Regions from separate parts of the Paenibacillus sp. KACC 21273 genome, predicted to be linked through region 2. Evidence: riboswitches for the same ligand, from Rfam matches in the RefSeq annotation. Region 2 holds a riboswitch; the other holds the start of a gene.
What was found. Region 2 has a riboswitch for cyclic di-AMP ahead of PQ460_RS01040 (hypothetical protein). Riboswitches for the same ligand answer to the same signal wherever they lie in the genome.
Positions count from the first base shown of each region.

Region 1: another riboswitch for cyclic di-AMP. It lies ahead of PQ460_RS23090 (C40 family peptidase); the one in region 2 lies ahead of PQ460_RS01040 (hypothetical protein).

Region 1 is NZ_CP117876.1:5,261,755-5,270,956, reverse strand. Features, by position in the region: gene PQ460_RS23125 (hypothetical protein) at 1-464, shown strand, start outside; gene PQ460_RS23120 (GNAT family N-acetyltransferase) at 548-1,144, opposite strand; gene tadA (tRNA adenosine(34) deaminase TadA) at 1,166-1,627, opposite strand; gene motB (flagellar motor protein MotB) at 1,933-2,775, opposite strand; gene motA (flagellar motor stator protein MotA) at 2,768-3,586, opposite strand; gene PQ460_RS23100 (hypothetical protein) at 3,783-4,076, shown strand; gene PQ460_RS23095 (GNAT family N-acetyltransferase) at 4,159-4,674, opposite strand; gene PQ460_RS23090 (C40 family peptidase) at 4,940-5,413, opposite strand; cyclic di-AMP (ydaO/yuaA leader) riboswitch at 5,426-5,565, opposite strand; gene PQ460_RS23085 (YwhD family protein) at 6,044-6,556, shown strand; gene PQ460_RS23080 (ATPase domain-containing protein) at 6,917-8,374, shown strand; gene PQ460_RS23075 (hypothetical protein) at 8,392-8,643, shown strand; gene PQ460_RS23070 (LuxR C-terminal-related transcriptional regulator) at 8,636-9,202, shown strand, end outside.
Region 2 is NZ_CP117876.1:215,379-224,580, reverse strand. Features, by position in the region: gene PQ460_RS01055 (hypothetical protein) at 1-300, opposite strand, end outside; gene PQ460_RS01050 (hypothetical protein) at 324-644, opposite strand; gene PQ460_RS01045 (oxidoreductase) at 690-1,427, opposite strand; gene PQ460_RS01040 (hypothetical protein) at 1,509-1,904, opposite strand; cyclic di-AMP (ydaO/yuaA leader) riboswitch at 2,026-2,202, opposite strand; gene PQ460_RS01035 (hypothetical protein) at 2,614-3,072, shown strand; gene PQ460_RS01030 (universal stress protein) at 3,124-3,774, shown strand; gene PQ460_RS01025 (SDR family oxidoreductase) at 4,013-4,702, shown strand; gene PQ460_RS01020 (hypothetical protein) at 4,811-5,107, opposite strand; gene PQ460_RS01015 (DUF4153 domain-containing protein) at 5,154-6,740, opposite strand; gene PQ460_RS01010 (ABC transporter substrate-binding protein) at 7,274-9,139, shown strand.

The sequences.
Region 1 (9,202 bases), 310 kb from region 2:
AATTTGCAGTAACAAATGATAATGCTAAAGAAGCAGTAACAATCTTCGTAAAACAAGCATTGCCAGCTGTACTGGATGTATTGTCTAAAGAAGAATACCGTAATGCTTTGAATATCAAACAAACAGATATTGATGAAATGAAAAAAGAACTTCAATCTGAAGATTCTCAAAACAGCTTCAGCAAATCTGTTAACGAATTGGATAAATATTTGACTCTAAACCAATTCCATATCAATACAGCAATCAACAAAGATGATTTCCCTGTATATCAACAAATGGTAATGGATGCTGTATTCTCTGATCCTGATACTAAGCAGAATGTGAAATTGTCTGTAGATGGTAGCAGTCAGTATTCCAAAATCAATGAAAAACAAACATTTGCTATCGGTATCCCAGCAGATGCTGATGTTGTAACAATGGATGAATTCCAAAAACAAGTTGGTTCCATGTACGGTGGTAACTAATCATTTGGTAGCAAAAAGCTCACTGCTTATACGCAGTGAGCTTTTTTTATGCGTGAAATCAATATAGATACCAGTCAGTTTATTTATAATGTAGAAGTATCTGCTGTAGAATCGGTTGAGAGACGCGTAAATTCTTCTTCTAGAATCGAAAACATCTGATGATCTTCCCACTGATCGTTGATTTTGACCAGCTTGCGTGCAATTCCTTCTGCTTGAAAGCCGCATTTCTCCAGTACACGCCTTGAAGCAATATTATGAGGCAAAATACCTGCTTGTACCCGGTGAAGCCCTAGAGAGCGAAAAGCGTACGCTAAAAGCAATTTTACACCACCAGTCATATACCCTTTACCTTGAAAACTAGAATCCATAGAATAACCGATGTCTGCAAATTGACCTACACCGCGTACTAGATGTGTTAGAGATAACGTACCTCGTAACTCATGATCTTCTGAAGAAAATAAGCCAAACAGATACGCTTTATCTTCCCATGCTTCTTGTTGTCTGCGATAGATCAAGTCCAATTGACTAGGAAGTGTAAAAAACTCATTAGGATATCTTGGCTCAAAGACTTGATTGGCTTCACGACTATTGACTCGTAACTGGAGAAGGGCAGAAGCATCCTCTGGCTCAAGTAAACGAATATAAATACCTAATGTACGATCAGACAATTCTAGCGACATACAACCCCTCCTTATACAGAATTATGATTGTAACGGTTTGCGCTTTTTGAGTCGCAAGCGTAGCTGTTTGAAAAAGTCAGTTAATAGTAACGCACATTCAGGTTGCAATATATCTGTAATGATCTCTGTACGATGGTTAAATCTAGGTTCTTGTAGCAGATTCATCAATGTACCAGCACAGCCTGCTTTGGGATCTACAGTTCCGTAGACTACAGTTGGTACACGACTCTGTACAATCGCCCCTGCACACATCGGGCAAGGTTCTAAAGTAACATACAGGGTACAATCTAATAATCTCCAGGCGCCCAATGTTTCACTTGCCTGTCTAATCGCTATAATTTCGGCATGAGCAGTAGCATCGAATGAAGTTTCACGTAAATTATAACCCCGGCCAACGATTACATTATCTTTAACTACAATCGCTCCGATCGGTACTTCACCGAGCTGTTCAGCTTTGTGAGCTTCGGCTATTGCTTCTCGCATCCAATACTCATGTACTTCTTGAGAAATAATAAACCCAACCTTTCACTGTGGATACTTTCTTTACTTGTACATCGAACAGATATTCGTTGTTAACACGTTGTGGATAGAACTGTGGATAACTCTTGAAAAACGAAAATGATACCGTTTTAGCGGAAAAAGTTGTGGATAACTATATTTAAATGATAAAAATTAGCCCGTATTCTATTTTAGGCAAACTATTGTCTATTTTCAATCTATCGTTATTATTTTGAAATAAAAAAGAAACTTTAGAGAGATCTCTAAAGTTTCTTTTGTTAGTTTGATTGTTATTTACCGTTGTTCGCCATAGATTGAAGTGTAGGATTCACATCTTCGTCTACATACTTACGAATAATCGATACTTCTACCCGGCGATTTTCTGCACGTCCTAGATTAGTAGAGTTACTAGCCACAGGTCGATATTGTCCGTATCCGATTGCACTGAATTTACGAGGATCTAATTTGTTGTTTAACAATAGAATTTTCATAAAGTTGAGTGCACGGTCTGAACTTAGATTCCAGTTCGATTCATATTGCGAGTTCGAGATTGGAATATTGTCTGTATGACCAGACACGATAATATCGTAATTTGGGAATTGTTGCAAAATATTAGAGATTGATTTGGCCAGTATACGAGATTCTGGTTTTACAGTAGCTCGTCCAGAAGCAAATAACGTATTATCACTGATTGTGATACTTAATTGAGATTGATTGAGCTTGGTAGCTAACTGCTGGCTCAATCCATTGTTTTTGATATAGCTATCTAATTGTTTTTTTAATTTTTCTAAATTTTCTTGTTCTTGCTGTTTGAGTTTTTCACGTAAACTTTCTCTGCTTTTTTGAGTATTGTCTGCCGGTGAAGCCGCAGAAGCAGGTGTTTCATTATCGTCGGATTTAGGTGTTTGTCCGCTGGTTTCTTCCATAGCATTTTGATCCAAAACACCTGTACCACCGGTGAACGCTGCATTCATCGCTGCTGCCATTTGTTGAAATTTGGATGCATCCAATGAACTCATAGCAAATAGAGTAATAAATAATGCTAGCAAAAGGGTCATTAAGTCAGAATAAGGAAGTAACCAACTTTCATCTGGATGTTCTTCATGAGGCTCGTGTCTACCTTTTTTACTCACTGGCTACCGCCTCCCCTACAGCCCCACCGCTACTTTCTTCGCTGTTCATTTTTGCATTTTCAGTAGGTGTTAAGAACACAGCTAATTTCTGGCTAATCGCAATAGTAGATACACCGGATTGAATAGATAGTAAGCCTTCTACCATCATTAATTTAACTTCTACTTCAGCTTTGGATAAACGTTTAAGCTTCGTTGCAATAGGATGCCATAATACATAACCACTAAAGATACCGAGCAATGTTGCCATAAAAGCCCCTGCAATCGCATGAGAAAGCTTTTCCAAGTCAGTCAAATCCGCCATCGCAGCAATCAGACCTACTACCGCTCCAAGTACACCCAGTGTAGGAGCATACATACCTGCTTGTGAGAAAAGAAGTGCGCCTGAACGGTGACGTTCTTCTGTCGCATTAATATCTTCCATCAATACATCTTGTACAAACTCTTGATCATTACCATCAATAATCATACGCATTCCGTTACGAAGGAAAGGATGATCAATTTCTTCGACTTTGGATTCCAATGCAAGTAGACCTTCACGACGCGTAATAGAAGCCCACTCCATAAACATACCTACTAGATCTTTTTTGTCCATTAATTTTTGTTGAACAAAAACAACTTTAAACAATTTGCCAAGACGTTTAACTTCATTCATTGGAAAAGCCATAAAGATTGTTGCTGCTGTACCAACAAAAATGATGACATAAGCAGCCGGGTTATTAACCAGATTGATAAGGGGGGCACCTTTTAGAAGCATACCGAATATAAGTGAACCCAAACCAAGTATTAGACCAATAATTGTTGAAATTTGCATAATACACCTCGTCCGTGAGTATATAGTTTATCTCTCTCATCATCCACTTCCATGTAATGATGTGTTTTCCAAAAACATCTGATACTCTTTTATCGACAAGATATGCTGCATTGTTAAGAGTTTTTTAGTGTATATTTGCGTTATAATGTAAATAAGTTGGGAATTGTAACAATATCGACAGATCGGGAGGTTGAGTATGGGCGTTAAGCATGGAAGAGATTATGAAGAGATATTGAGTGATTTAACATCAGCAGTAGCCATGATTCCAGACAGTTATTTGTTTTTTGATATGGAACCTCAAGAGTGGGAAGTGCTTGCTGAGGGTGAACGAAATGAAGTAAATGAAGCGTTGGCAGAAGACTTATTTTTTGCGCTTGGCTCACAATCTATGATCCACGTAGGTAGTGGGGTAGTCATCTATGATGCAGACACACATCGCATTGATATTTTGATTGGCAAAGAAGAAATGACATTTGTGACCTTGATCTAACAAAAGATTAATAAAATACGTATATAGCAAAAGCACAGAGCAGATGAACTAGAAGATCATCTACGCTGTGCTTTTTGTTTGTTTATATATCAAGATAACGTGCATCAGTAGGTGCTTGATAGACCATACAATAAAAAGGCTTCATACCATCAGGCGTTCTACGCTCATACATATCTGTAATATAAAAGCCTGCTTTTTGATACGTACGGATAGCCCGCTGATTCCAGGTCAACACTTCCAGATCGATTTCGGCTGTCGCGTTACGGTTTTGAGCCGTTTTTACAATAGCTTCTACAAAAGCTTCTCCATAACCATGACCACAAAGATCAGGACGCATGCCAATCCCTAAGCGTATCGTATCTCCTAATGGAAAAAGTTGAGCAAATCCGGCTAACTGTTCTGTCTGATCCAATACCGATACATACTGTTGTTGCCGAATCTCAGGATCACCGAACTCAATCCCTAATTCTTTCATTTGATCCCAGGGCATCCAGCCGTAGATATTATAAGGAGGATCATATATCCATGTACATACTTGGGCAGCATGTTGTTCTGTCAAAGGAATCGTATGAAAAATAGAATGTGACAGTGAGCTCATGACATAACCTCCTCTGACTGTACTTTATATATACCATAAAAAAAACTTAAAAAATTTGCAATATCCTGTTTACCATAATTACGAGTAGGTTAATAATAAGTAGACATAATTATAAAGAACAATTGATATAAATTTATTATTTTATGTAACCTATTGGATGTTTAATACGTCTTACTTATATAGGAACATAAAAAAACCACTAAAGATTCTGGCGGGAATCTTCAATGGTTTATAGGTTCATTTATATGAGTTGTAAATACGATGATTAATTGTCAGTTGCGAAGGTGTTATATGTGGAATCGCTCATAACACGTTTAGCACCAACGTAACGATTTTGATAGTAATCCATGCTCAAACTGTCAATTCTCACACCTTTGGAAGTAGAAGCGTGTGCGAAGTTACCATTTCCTACATAAACTGCTACATGTGAAACGCCAGCCCCAGTAGTATTGAAAAATAACAGATCTCCAGCAATTAAATCACTTTTTGATACAGGCTCGCCTACTTGATATTGAGAGCTAGATTGGCGAGGAAGATCAATGTTCATTTTGCTGAATACATATTGTGTAAATCCCGAGCAGTCAAAACCGCTGAAAGATGTTCCACCAATACGATAAGGTGTTCCAATAGCTCCGTCGATAACTTGATCCATTTTAGAATCTGCATGCGCACTTGTTACTCCAAGTGACGTAAATGCAATAGCAAGTCCCATTACTGCGGCTGTTAGTTTCTTTTTCATGTTCAAAATCAATTGTCCCCTTCCAATTGCCTACGAGGTTAGCTTAAGGATTCGGTAGAAGGTATTCCCCTATGATCCCTCCGAAACAAGATCAATTCACCCAAAACGGTTCCCCCGTTTCCCGGTACCACGGAATTTGGCTCAAAGCTTGGTGTGTACCGTACACGGATCATTACGACAAAACGACAAAATTTTCAGTTGCTATAAAGGTTACAGCATTTAGTTTTAAAGTTTACAAAGTTGTTACTAAAATCTCACTGGATTTATTCTACCAGAGGTTTTTTACTTTGGCAAACGTTTATTCATCTGTTTTTAAGATTTACTTTTGTATTTTAGTATTAAATCTCTGTGAAACCCTACGGTTATCGTCTTTTTAAAAGTTAAAAAATTTTAATCTTTTGCTCATATAGTGGCGTTTGATGAAGAATTGTGATCACTATATATACTTTATTCGGTTCGTCGATCCCAATAATGAACGTTTTTTTCCTTTTTTTATGAAAATTGATGACAATAATCGACTTTATTGGCTTTTAAGGCAATATTCGATACAATATGAATAATAAATCGAACCATAAATCTATGTATAATAACCTTATTTATACTGACCCCACAAAGGAGTATTTGAACGATATGGATGAAAATCAACCAAGTAAAAAGTCGATGTCACTTAATATTGTAAGTAGTAGTGCAAAAAGCAGTAAACACAAAGGTTTTGGAGCAGGAGCGATTAACCTCAATAATGTGTCCCCTATCATTATAGACCATGGCGAAGCAAAAATCGATGTTGGTGCAATGCACGCCAAAAGTAAAGTAGAAAAAGGGATCAAATTTACGACTAACCGCGAAGAAGTAAATGGCGGTCGTCAAGTATGGTTAGTATGGGTAGCAGTCGATAAATTAGCTGAAGGTGTTAATTATGCTGGCGCTACAGCTTGCGAAATGTGGATTAACGAAGAAGAGAAAAAAGGATGGAAAATCCTCGCAGAGCATGTGAACAAACTGGATTATGCTATCAAGCGTCGCATTATGTTAGAAGGTTTGGGAAGCGAAGAAAAGGCTGCACTTAAAAAATTATTAGTCGCTCATAATGAAGAATGGTGGAACCAATCTTCTGAAGAGTTTAAAACAGCATTAGAAGGTTAATAATACTTTATATAGTCTACTATTTATGCAAAAGACCGACGACCCTCAGATCGTCGGTCTTTTATTATTCGTAGCGTTTTGAAGCATTCTCCAAATATGTAGCTTCTATAGAAGAATTATATTTTAAAAGTAATTATTCAGGATTCAAAACAGTAGGATTATCTTTATTTATATCATATAATAACAAGTAAAATATGGTAAAAAAGGTTGTGAATACAATGCGTCTTTTTCCGTCCTTACCAAAATTGGAAATTTGCTTTCTTCTATTGATAAAGCCTTGTTATAATTAAGATAAAGTTATCATCGTAAGAAGCTGTCCCTTGCTTGACTAAAATATTCTACAGATGGAGGGAACACTACATGCAAAAAAGTGAAGCTGCTTATATTAGTACATTAAAACAGCCAATTAGTACAGGTATCCCGGGACTGGATGATATTTTATGTGGAGGCATACCGCCAGGAGGCGTCGTAATTCTGGAAGGTGAACCAGGCACAGGAAAAACTACAATAGGCATGCAATTTTTGGTTGAAGGTGCTGTTAAACATAATGAACCGGGGATATACATTACATTTGAAGAACTTCCTGAACAAATTTACGATGATATGCAACGGTTCGGTTGGAATTTGAAAGAGTTGGAACGGCGTAACTTATTACGTGTGATCTGTATAGAACCCGAGATTTTATTAGAACAAATGCTTGAACCCAATGGTCTTTTTGAACATATGATCAAAGAAATTGGTTGTAAACGCGTAGTTATGGATAGTATTAGTTTATTTCGCTTACTCAGTAGTGAACAAGAAGCCAGGACAAATGTTTATACCATTCGTAACATTATGCGCAAGCATACTTTAACTTCTTTTTTTATAAGAGAATATTCAGAAGTAGAAGGGATGAATATTCCTTTCGAGAATTATATCTGTGATGGGATTATCAGACTTTCGTTAAAGCCTTTAATGGAAAAGTATCGTAAGCGTACTATTGAAGTACTTAAAATGCGTGGTACCCGAATTTTGGAAGGTGAACATACTTATAAGTTTATCGAAGATGGAGTATATATTATTCCTTCGTTATCGATGGCAGAAGATAAGATATTGGTACAGGAAACTGAAGTACTATCCACAGGTATTGATTCATTAGATGATCTGTTGATGGGTGGTATTCCTAAAGGCAGCGTCTTTATGATCGATACAAATAGTAAAGCCAACTATAGATATCTACTTTCTTCTATTTATGCACAACGTATCAAAGACGATGATTGTACAGTGACGATGATGTCTGGTAATACTACTTTAGATATGTTTGCCGATACGATCGATTTGTTTGGAGTGTCTTTGCGTCAGGCTGTCGATGAAGGAAAAGCTCATTTTATTGAGCATTATAAGCGTGCTGTAGACAGTGGATTAGAAAAAGCGCTTATTCGTGTAGATGATGTAGAGAATGATGAATATGCTAATACGCTAAATGAAAAGCTTTCTCCTATTTTTGAATGTGAAGAGCTTTGTGATAAGCGTTGGTTCATCTATTATGATCTAAATACAATTATTTCAGAACGTGGCAAAGATTTTGTTGTGAAATACTTCTCAGAAGAAATTTCACTTTGGCGGGCGCTTGGCATTACTGTAATGGCGCATTGTAATTTTAGTGAAATTGGAACAGAGACAGCTTCATTTTTGGAACGTACTTGTAATGGAGTAATCCGAACATGGGTTGATGGTAATTATCAGTATTTACAAGTAACTAAATCACCAAGCGGAAGAGTGTCAGCACCACACATCGTAGCTAATATTTCAGAAACACCATTTGTCCGGCTGGTATAAGGAGGGATTAAGCTTTTATGGTATCAGAAAGCGATGTAATCACATTACAGATGGAATGTACCTTATTTTTTGAAAATAATCCTTATGCATTAGAAACCAGTACGGGCATGTCCAAACGACTTGGACGCAATGCGCATTTAATTGAACGTGCGCTTGATCGTTTGACTGAATTATCAATTTTAGAAAAAAATGGTCAGGGTACGCGTGCTATTTATCGTTATAAAACGCCTTATATTCAAACAGAAGTGGACATGAATGCTTATGATTGAAAGCTATTTTATAAATGATAACTTGGACAGCTGTCAGGAACTCCAAAATGTATATGCAGAACTTACAGGTTTATTTATTTTTATTACAAATCATGAAGGGCATTTGTTAAGTACACCTTCAGATGCTGAAATCGCTAATTTGTTCATCACGTATCCCAAAGAACTTGAAAGTATGTTAAAAGCAGAAATCGATAAGTTGAAAAGGCTTCGAGTTACTGCTTTGTCTGATCAATGGATACCTGGAATCAAGTGGATTATTTCACCTGTTAGTATCGATCAGCAACCGATTGAGATGTATATCTGGGCAGGCATTATTATTCAAGAAAATACCAGACAAAACATTATCGATCATGTGAATTACAATAGCCCGGATTTGAAAGGGCCTGCGGAACTTTTCCGTATCATGAGAGAACGAATACAAAGTACACCAGAAGACGATGTTACGCAAATAGAATATAAAAAAGATAAGATTAATAAATTATCTAAAGCTATCGCGCTTATCTTGAAATCAGGATACAAAGAGAAAAAGTTCGCAGAACGTCTGACGACTCTTAATGAA
Region 2 (9,202 bases):
AATTTGAAAATCACTGATATAGACCGCATCCAGCCCACACCCTTTTTCAGAAGGATCATCTTCTGACTCGGTAGGCTTAGCAGCTTGTGAATATGTGACCTTGAGATACCCGATCAACAACATCGAAGCAGGCGGAATGGTAGATTGATCATCCGATATAATCGTAGAACTATCTGTAGACCCTTCGAGCGCTGGTTCTGGTCTTTGCATATAGATATTTAGACTATGGGAGTGCGGTTCAAATGCAATATAAAAATCGCCAATTACACGACTGCACAGTGGAATATACCCGTCTGGCATAGAGCACTCCTACCTGTTATTCATTATTTTTGTAGAAATTGAATCGTAAATTGAATCGCTTCTAATGCTTCTTGCACAAATGCTTTATTTTCTTTTTCCCATTCATTCGGATCGTCCATAAATGAATCATCTAACCAATCTTCAAGTCCAGTCACGATTTTGCGACGTTCATTAGGTGCAGGTGCTTTTCCACGTAATGCTTGAATAGCACTGCGCATCACTTTGCAAGAAGATTGGATAAAAGGATAATCGTCTTTATCCCATGCTTTGGCATTATCCATATCGTAAAAAGCAATCCATTTTTCGATAATTGAAGCGGCTTGCTTTGGTTCTAACTGAGGCATATTGATATTCTCCATTTCTATAATTAAAAATTGAACTATAACCTACTACGATCTCGCTGATTTGCTTATCGAAGCAGAGCGACTCTGGGACTCGTCTGCGATTCGTTGCAATTGATCTGACATATATATGTGAGTACCTGACTTGGAGGTCTGAGCGATCCGATACATCGCTCGTGCAACGTCACTTGCTTCGATACCTCGATATTTGCGGAGAGGACCTATCATTAGAAATGATAATGCTTGAGAGACTACAGCACCGAATTGCTCTCCTGCGCGGCTATTTTTGCGTTTGCCTAGCAATAAAGAGGGGCGAACAATCGATAATGAAGAATAACCAACTTGTTGTAACCGTTGCTCCATATCTCCTTTGGTACGTGTATAGAAAATACTGGATTTGGGATCAGCGCCCATCGAGCTAATCACGATAAACTGCTTGGCTCCTTGTTTATACGCCACCATAGCGACAGACACAGGATACAATACATCAATCTCGATCATCTGCGCTTGCGTTCCTGCTTGCTTAATCGTTGTACCGAGACAGCAAAAAACATCATCTGCTTTCATCTCTGCTCGATAATCTTCTAATCTATGATAATCCACTACGATCTGTTGCAACTTCAGATGTTGTAGTTGTTGCACAGGTTCACGGACAAGAGCAATCACTCGTGTATATTCTGTGCTATCTAATAACTGACGCAACAACTTTTTGCCCACAAGACCTGTTGCTCCAGCGACGAGTGCTGTTTTACCGATCACAACGATCATCTCCATTCTGCGCATCATCTTGGTTCTCTATCTTCTTTATTATCAAGATATCACCGACAAATTGCAAAATAAAATGATCGTTGGATCAGCAGTCTTTTTTTATAATAAAAACGAAGCGCTACTTCCATTGGTATGAATAATATAATCTGCACCCAAACCACGATAAATTAAGCGTGATTGGCTGCCTTCTGTAATGACATATAGCTTATCAGATGTCCATGCACGACAGATCTGGATATAACGACAACATAACGGTAGACTACGTTCAAATAAATAGATTTTGCCAATATTCAATTGCGGGATACGCCATAAGTCTTGTCGCTGAGTATCTATTACTAGAATATGCTCAATGCCTATCTTTTCAAATCGAAGCTGATCTGCCTGACTGTTCACTATAATAGCAAACGGTATTTTTTTAACTTTGAGTAATTGAATAAATTGCTCCCCTGCTACTGTAGCAGGCGATACCAGTACAAATTCCTGTTCGTACTCCATGCGTGTTCGCGCTCCTCCACTCATTGTAGACAACAAAAAAAAGCCGTTAGAAGAGGACCTCTTCATCAGCTTCTAAGACAGGAGCAAAAAAAGCCCCTGATATGGCATAGATGACTGTTGTCGTCTCTCTTATTGCAGCTTACGAGGTTAGCTGACGGATTCGGAAGTAAGAGTCTCCCTACAGATAGATCAGCCTGAGCTGTCGTCTCTGATTCACCCCTGAATAGATCTGTAATACCCTGTCTATTCGTATGGTTCCCCCGCTTTCTGAAAGGTCTAGATTTAGCCTTTCAGCCATTAAGCTGTAATGAACTTGAATGAAATCATACGCCCGCCTTTTTCGTTTGTAAAGCAGTCTGAATCTTCATAAAGAGTGAATTTGAATCAATTCCTTTATCTTTTGAGCAGTATGCTCTTATTTGCATCATTCCATCCTTCTTTTTCTGCTGTTTGCGCAGTATTTATATAAACGGTTGTATCAGCGAGCATGATAGCCATTAGAACGTGATTGAGACCAATGAATCCGATTACATCGTTATTTTCAAGCATATAACGCCTATTAAAAGCTTAGATTTGATTTTACTTCTACCCTTAACGGTACTATGATTGCTAACAATATCTGACATCAAAAAAGTGTGCCGGCTACTGATTTATCTGGTTTTACTGTGTATAGAGATAGCGATTTTATTTGAAGGAGTGTAGATTTGAGATGAGTTTAATTTCGCCGATAGCGCCTGCTAGCAACACTGTATCCACGGTGGATCTGGCTACACATCATATTCATTCGATTGAAGTGTTCCAGTATGATAATCATCTGCTCGCATTACCTGATATGGATGGGTATCTGCATTGTGGGCTGTTAAAAATAGCAAGTCATGGGATTACTGGTTGGGCGGAATATTCGTTTACCGATCAGGTTCAACATTTAGACTTGGTGAAATGGTGCCGGGTATTCTCTACGCTGAAAAAATGCTCGTTACAGCAAGCACAATCTCATATCGATCAACATCATGCTAGCTGGGGAGATGTGCGTAGTCAGGTGATGGTAGAGGCTTTAACTGATCTATGCAATCGACTACAAGATCCGCCCGATGTATGGGCATCTTCTGATATACTGGTGAATCATGCTTTTTTGTTAGATTATACAATCGCGTATTATTCCTTTTAAATAATTATGGTTAATGGATCATAACTACCTCAATAAAGGAGTGTATCTAGCTTGAATTCTGAAAAGATTATGGTCTGTGTGTATTATGGACCCAATGGAGAACGATTGATCAGGCGTGGTATTCATTTATCTCAACTTATTCAGTCTCCACTTTGTGTATTAAGTGTAATCGATCAACCTCTCGATGAAATGGATCAACAACAAGAGAACTATGTAGCGTTATGGCGTAAATTAACAGAAGAAGCTGGCGGTCATTTTGTGCTTTTAGAAAGTAACGGACAAGAAGCGGCTGATATTATTACTTCTACCGCTCAACAACACGATATTACGCAACTTATTATTGGACAATCGGCTCAGACTCGCTGGCAAGAAATTATAAAAGGTTCGATCGTAAACGACCTACTGGAAAAGCTGGGAGCGATCGATCTACATATTGTAGCGGTACAGCGTATGCAAGCCCATCTCGAAGAAACCCATGAACAAGGCGTAGATGTAGACGTGATTCAGACTTCGCGCGGATACGAAATTGCGTATGAGACGCATGGTCGACCGATCATTACAGAAGGTATCTTTTTCAAAGATATGCATACAGACTTCGATAATGGATTGCTCAAATTATGTATCGACGGGCAATATCAATATCTGAAAGTATTTAAAGGCAAGTTGATTGATGAATTGGTATTGGAACCTCATTCGGTGTAATATAGCGACTGTCAATCATATATTCATTACTAGCCTGCAATCCCTTCATCTATCAAAGGGTTGCAGGTAATTTGCTATGCGATCAGGGGTATCAATTGGAATATATTTTGATTATCAAAAATTTATATTCAAAAATGTTGTTAACTATAATCTTTCTCACTGTGCTCCTTACCTAGACATGATAATGTGAAGTTGTTCCCTTCCACTATCTCATATCAATAAAGGAGTTTATTGAATTATGAAAACAGGATTTGTTGTGATTACAGGCGCGTCGTCAAGTATAGGAGAAGCTACTGCCAAACTTTTTATCGCTAAAGGACATAATGTATTGTTACTTTCTCGTCGCGAAGATCGGTTAAAAGCATTTGCTGGTCGTCAGGTGATGAAAGCGATTATTGATATTACAGATCGACCTGCTCTGGATCAAGCGATTGCAGAAGCAGAAGAACATTTCGGTCCGGTCAAAGGGATTGTGAACAATGCAGGTCGAATGTTGCTTGGTGATATTACGACTCAAGATCCAGCAGAATGGCAAGAGATGTATAATACCAATGTCATTGGACTTCTGAATGGGATGCAAGCTGTACTTCCATCAATGATTGAGCAAAAGTCAGGTACTATTATCAATATCAGCTCGATTGCAGGCAAAAAAACATTTGCCGATCATGTCGCTTATGGTGGAACCAAATTTGCTGTTCATTCAATCAGTGAAAATGTACGCGAAGAAGTAGCTCCGCACAACGTACGGGTCGTTACGATCTCTCCTGGATTAACTGAGACCGAGTGGAACGATCAGACGACCGGAGAAAAAGCTAAACTCAACTTAATGCCACAAACGATTGCAGATACGATTTACTTTGCATTCAGTCAGCCTCAAAGTATCAATATTCGTGAGATCGCTCTAGCTCCAACGCAACAACAAAGTTAAGTGTATTGACTATAGATATAAGATCAATGATGGCTCTAGCATAGAACAAACACCATAGACTATATAAAAAAGCCCTCCTTTGATATGGAGAGCTTTTTGCGTTATATATTAATGAGTTTCCCCTACAATCGTCACATCGGCTACATAAGAACCTGCCCATAATAAAAATGTAAATCCTTCTTCTAACGGATCATCGGGATCGGTCAGAAATTGAACTTCTGCATACGTATTCCAAGAATCTGGCAATGATTCTGTAATTCGAATCTGGATATTCCATCCTTCCTCTGTAGGGTCAACGGTAGAAGAATACAAGTCTACATTGAGTTGTTGATCGGTTAACCATTTCTGCTGTGGCAACGAAGTGGGATCTATATTCCATTCGATCAATGCTTGAGTTACCATCATATTTCGCTCCTTTGGTGCTGTAAGATAATATGCTTTTCGATCCAAATTAAGAAGATCCATCGCTACGAAGCGCTCGTATTGCGCGGTAATCTGCCCAGTTAATCGACTGCCAGGATTGTTCTTTTTCAAATAAATAAGCTTTATCCTGACGGAAATAATGCTGAGATGCAGGTAATAGTGTCGCACTTCGCTGTAACAATACAGGAATCGCATCACTGGACAAATTGTTGAGATAATCGAAATCAATCTGTCCTGTCTGTTCATATCGATCTAAATTCTGCACAGCGATAATTCGATCCATCCCTACATAATTCACAACCACATAAGCGGTAAGCGCAAGCACGATATAACATTTGACAAGTGGTACCTTTTTCCAATAGATACGCAAGCCTGCGACCAGTAATAATACACCGAGAAAGATCATAAACGCATGCACAAGAAAACGGGTATACGTATATCCATAAGCTTGTTCATATAAGATAAGACGGGCAAATGCTGAATATAACATCACACCAGAGCAAATCAGTAAAATATACAACATACTATTGTTGATACGGCGCAAGATCAGATTGCTGTCTGCCATATACAAAAGTACACATACCATAATTACAAAGTTCAATGAAGTCACCATGACCAGTTCAACAAATCCACTGCGAGCATACTCTGCATAAGAATGCCCATCTGGAATCTGCCCTTGCCCTGCACCGAATAAGTAAGAGAACTGCACCACTACAAAGAGCACATACACGATATTAATCAAGATCAGTATCGTCGCCATAATAATAGGATCAATGCGTACCGGATCACGCTTAGCAACAGGAGACGCTAATAGCGGTTGCGGTCCATAGACAGGCGGAACAGGTGAAGATAGACCGACTCCAGAGGCAGAAGAAGCTGAACGGGGTAGCGGTTGTTGTCTATAATCAACGACTGGCGGATAGATATAGGGTTGTACAAATCCCCACAAATATCCGAAAAAGATCAGTCCTCCAATCACAATCCATAACACACGAAAACTACCTTCTCCAAACGACAGTCCATCAATCCAATTCGGCAATGTAGATAATAAATTTCCAAATATGCGATCAGCCGATGTTAGCAGACTGATAATAATCAATAGTAGCGGAAAGGCAATCACCAGACCGATCAATATTTTGGTTACGATTTTCTTTTTTTCCTGTTCCATTTTGCCTGTAGCAGCATTTTTGAGTATACGAAAAGGAGTAACCCAATGTCGTACTGCTTGTGGAATCATATGATCCAGTGCGTCGATCAACAGCTTGGGACGATGCCAAGCTAATCTGCGATGACTTAACATATAAGCAAGATGTAAAAAGATCAGACAAGGCACAAACAAAGCATTCAGTACCATAAAGATCGGATTGGTGAACAATCCATATGTGAGCGACAGTAAAATTATAACGGTCATCGCAAAACGGCTAAACCATGATCCTGCACGTAGCTTGTCCCCTGCATAAGTGTACATATACAAGTAGAATAAAAGAATAAATACCGGATACGAAATCCCTAGGCTATGCCCGTAAAATAAATACTGATGAACAGTCGCCAGTCCCAACGCGCCAAGCAAAGCAATCCACGTCCGATGCTTAGCCACGATCAATTTCTCGTACATTTTCGTTCTCCTTTTTGTGGAATTGCATCACTGTAGTAACCTATTTAGCTAACAGATCCTATTTTTCTTATCATCACGCTTACCATCTGTCAGGTTTGTTGTTATTTTTATTGTAGATGATAAAATAAGAAGATAAAGAGAAGAATTATTTTATTAAATTTCCTATTTTAACAAATCAATTTTGATAAAGATATAATTACATATTCACTCAACTTTATTTACTGTCTCAATACATCTTTATAATTCAACTATAACTTACAAACGTAACCTGTATATTTTTTATAAAATCAAATTCTCTAAAATCTACTTTTACGCTTTTTTAAACCTGCCTGCCCCACATTACAATCATTGAGGTGTCTCCATGCTCGGAGCGGAGGGAAAGAAATCGTCCGTAAGAAGCGAAGCGTTCGCCTTTGTAGCCGGATTTTGACCGCTACAGCGGTTATCCAAAAAATCCGGCTACAACAGCGATCGACAGGACGATTCCTTGCCCGAAGCGGTCCCCAGCATGTAACCCAAGGAGTATAATCCCTATGAAATTACATCATCAGTTTTTGTTATTACATTCACAGTATGGTCAGCATAGCGAAGTGCAGATTACATTAGATGAGTTAGCGACTACATTTGAGTGTACCCATCGTAACGCTCTGAATTTAATCACACGAATGACAGAACAAGGATGGATCAAGTGGAGTTCACAACGTGGACGTGGACGACGATCGACACTGACTTTTATTATTCAGCCTGAAGAAATCGCTATTGAGTCGATGATGCAGACGATTCAGCGCAAAGACATTCAGCAGACGTTAACCGAGATTCGGCAATATGCTCAATCCTCTACCTTAGAAAATCGTGTACAAGATTGGCTTTTTGGTTACTTCGGCCCTCATTCCGAAATACAACGCAATCGACAGGTCGATACATTACGGTTACCGATTCGTCAGCAGATTCATACCGTCGATCCGCTATATATGAATTTGCTAGCCGAATCGTTTGTATCCAGTCATATTTTTGATGGATTGGTACGACAAGCTTCACATTCACAGCAGATTATTCCTCATCTTGCACATGCTTGGGAAGTGAATGAACAACGTACAGTATGGACATTTTTTCTACGAAAAGAAGTCATGTTCCATCACGGGCAAATGATGACAGCAGACGATATTGTGTATACATTTCAGCGATTGATGGAGACTTCGCAACCGATGTTATATCGCTTTATCGCCAAACAAATACAGTCTGTACAGGCACTCAACAACAATACAGTGCAGATCATATTGAAGCAACCGAGTGAATTGTTTTTACCTTTTTTGTGTACTAGTCGAGCAGCGATAGTGCCGAACGGATTGAACCGAAGAGGAGAAGAATTATTCGGAGTGAAGCCTAGCGGTACAGGCCCTTTTCGGATGGTCGAAATGAGTAAAGATAACTGTGTGCTAGAAGTGTTTAAACCTCATTTTCAAGGACGGGCGCATCTGGATCAGGTGGAGATTATTCATATCCCATGGAATGTAGCACCCGATCAGCTAGAACAGACTGATCGTCAATCTCCTTTTCATATGATGCATCAGCATACCTCGGGTTCAGCATCAGAACAAGGAGCTTGGAGCCAGATGCATTCCCCTGTAACGGTACGCAAATTCGTCACCTATAATACACGCAAAGAAGGATTACTACGTGATCCGCATATTCGCGCTCATATCAGTCGGTGCCTGCAATATGCACGTGAAGCAGAGTCTTTAGCGATAACCAGCACTATCTTCGAAAATAGTTCCGATCACATCGAAAATTATACAGAAAACAATTCTACTACGAATAATAATACTTCTTCTGCATCTCATGATTCTTTGGATATGAATAGCCGTTCTAACTACAGTTATCCTAAAAAGCTTCATCCTGAACTGGATCAAGCAACGATAGCACAGATCGCCGAGACACCGCTTCGAATCCTCACGATTCCACAATATCGCAAAGATGCACACTGGATTGCAGATACGCTACAGCAAGCAGGATATCAGTGTAATGTGGTATCTACACCTGTCGAACAATTCAAAGGCAGTGTGCGGATGGAATCCGATCTCATCGTCTTTTCACTGACAAGAGATCAAGATGAGCAATTACGATTATTCGATCTCTATCGCACATTAGCCGGTCATGTGGAGCATCATACAGTGATCGATATTGAGCATTTGTTAGAACAGATTCAGCGGCAACCTGATCCGCTTATCCGTACTCAATATTTTCAGCAGATCGAAGATCGATTACTGGCAGAATATCAATTGCATATTTTATATGAAAAGCCTTTTCAGACGACATATCTTCCTTCTGTACGCGGAGTTACTTTTAACAGTCAGGGCTGGGTCGATCTGCGTCATATCTGGTTCCCACCCAAATTATAAAATGTGACTCTATTTAACTTTGACAAAAAAGATATAGCGGTATATGAAAAACCCTGCTTCCTT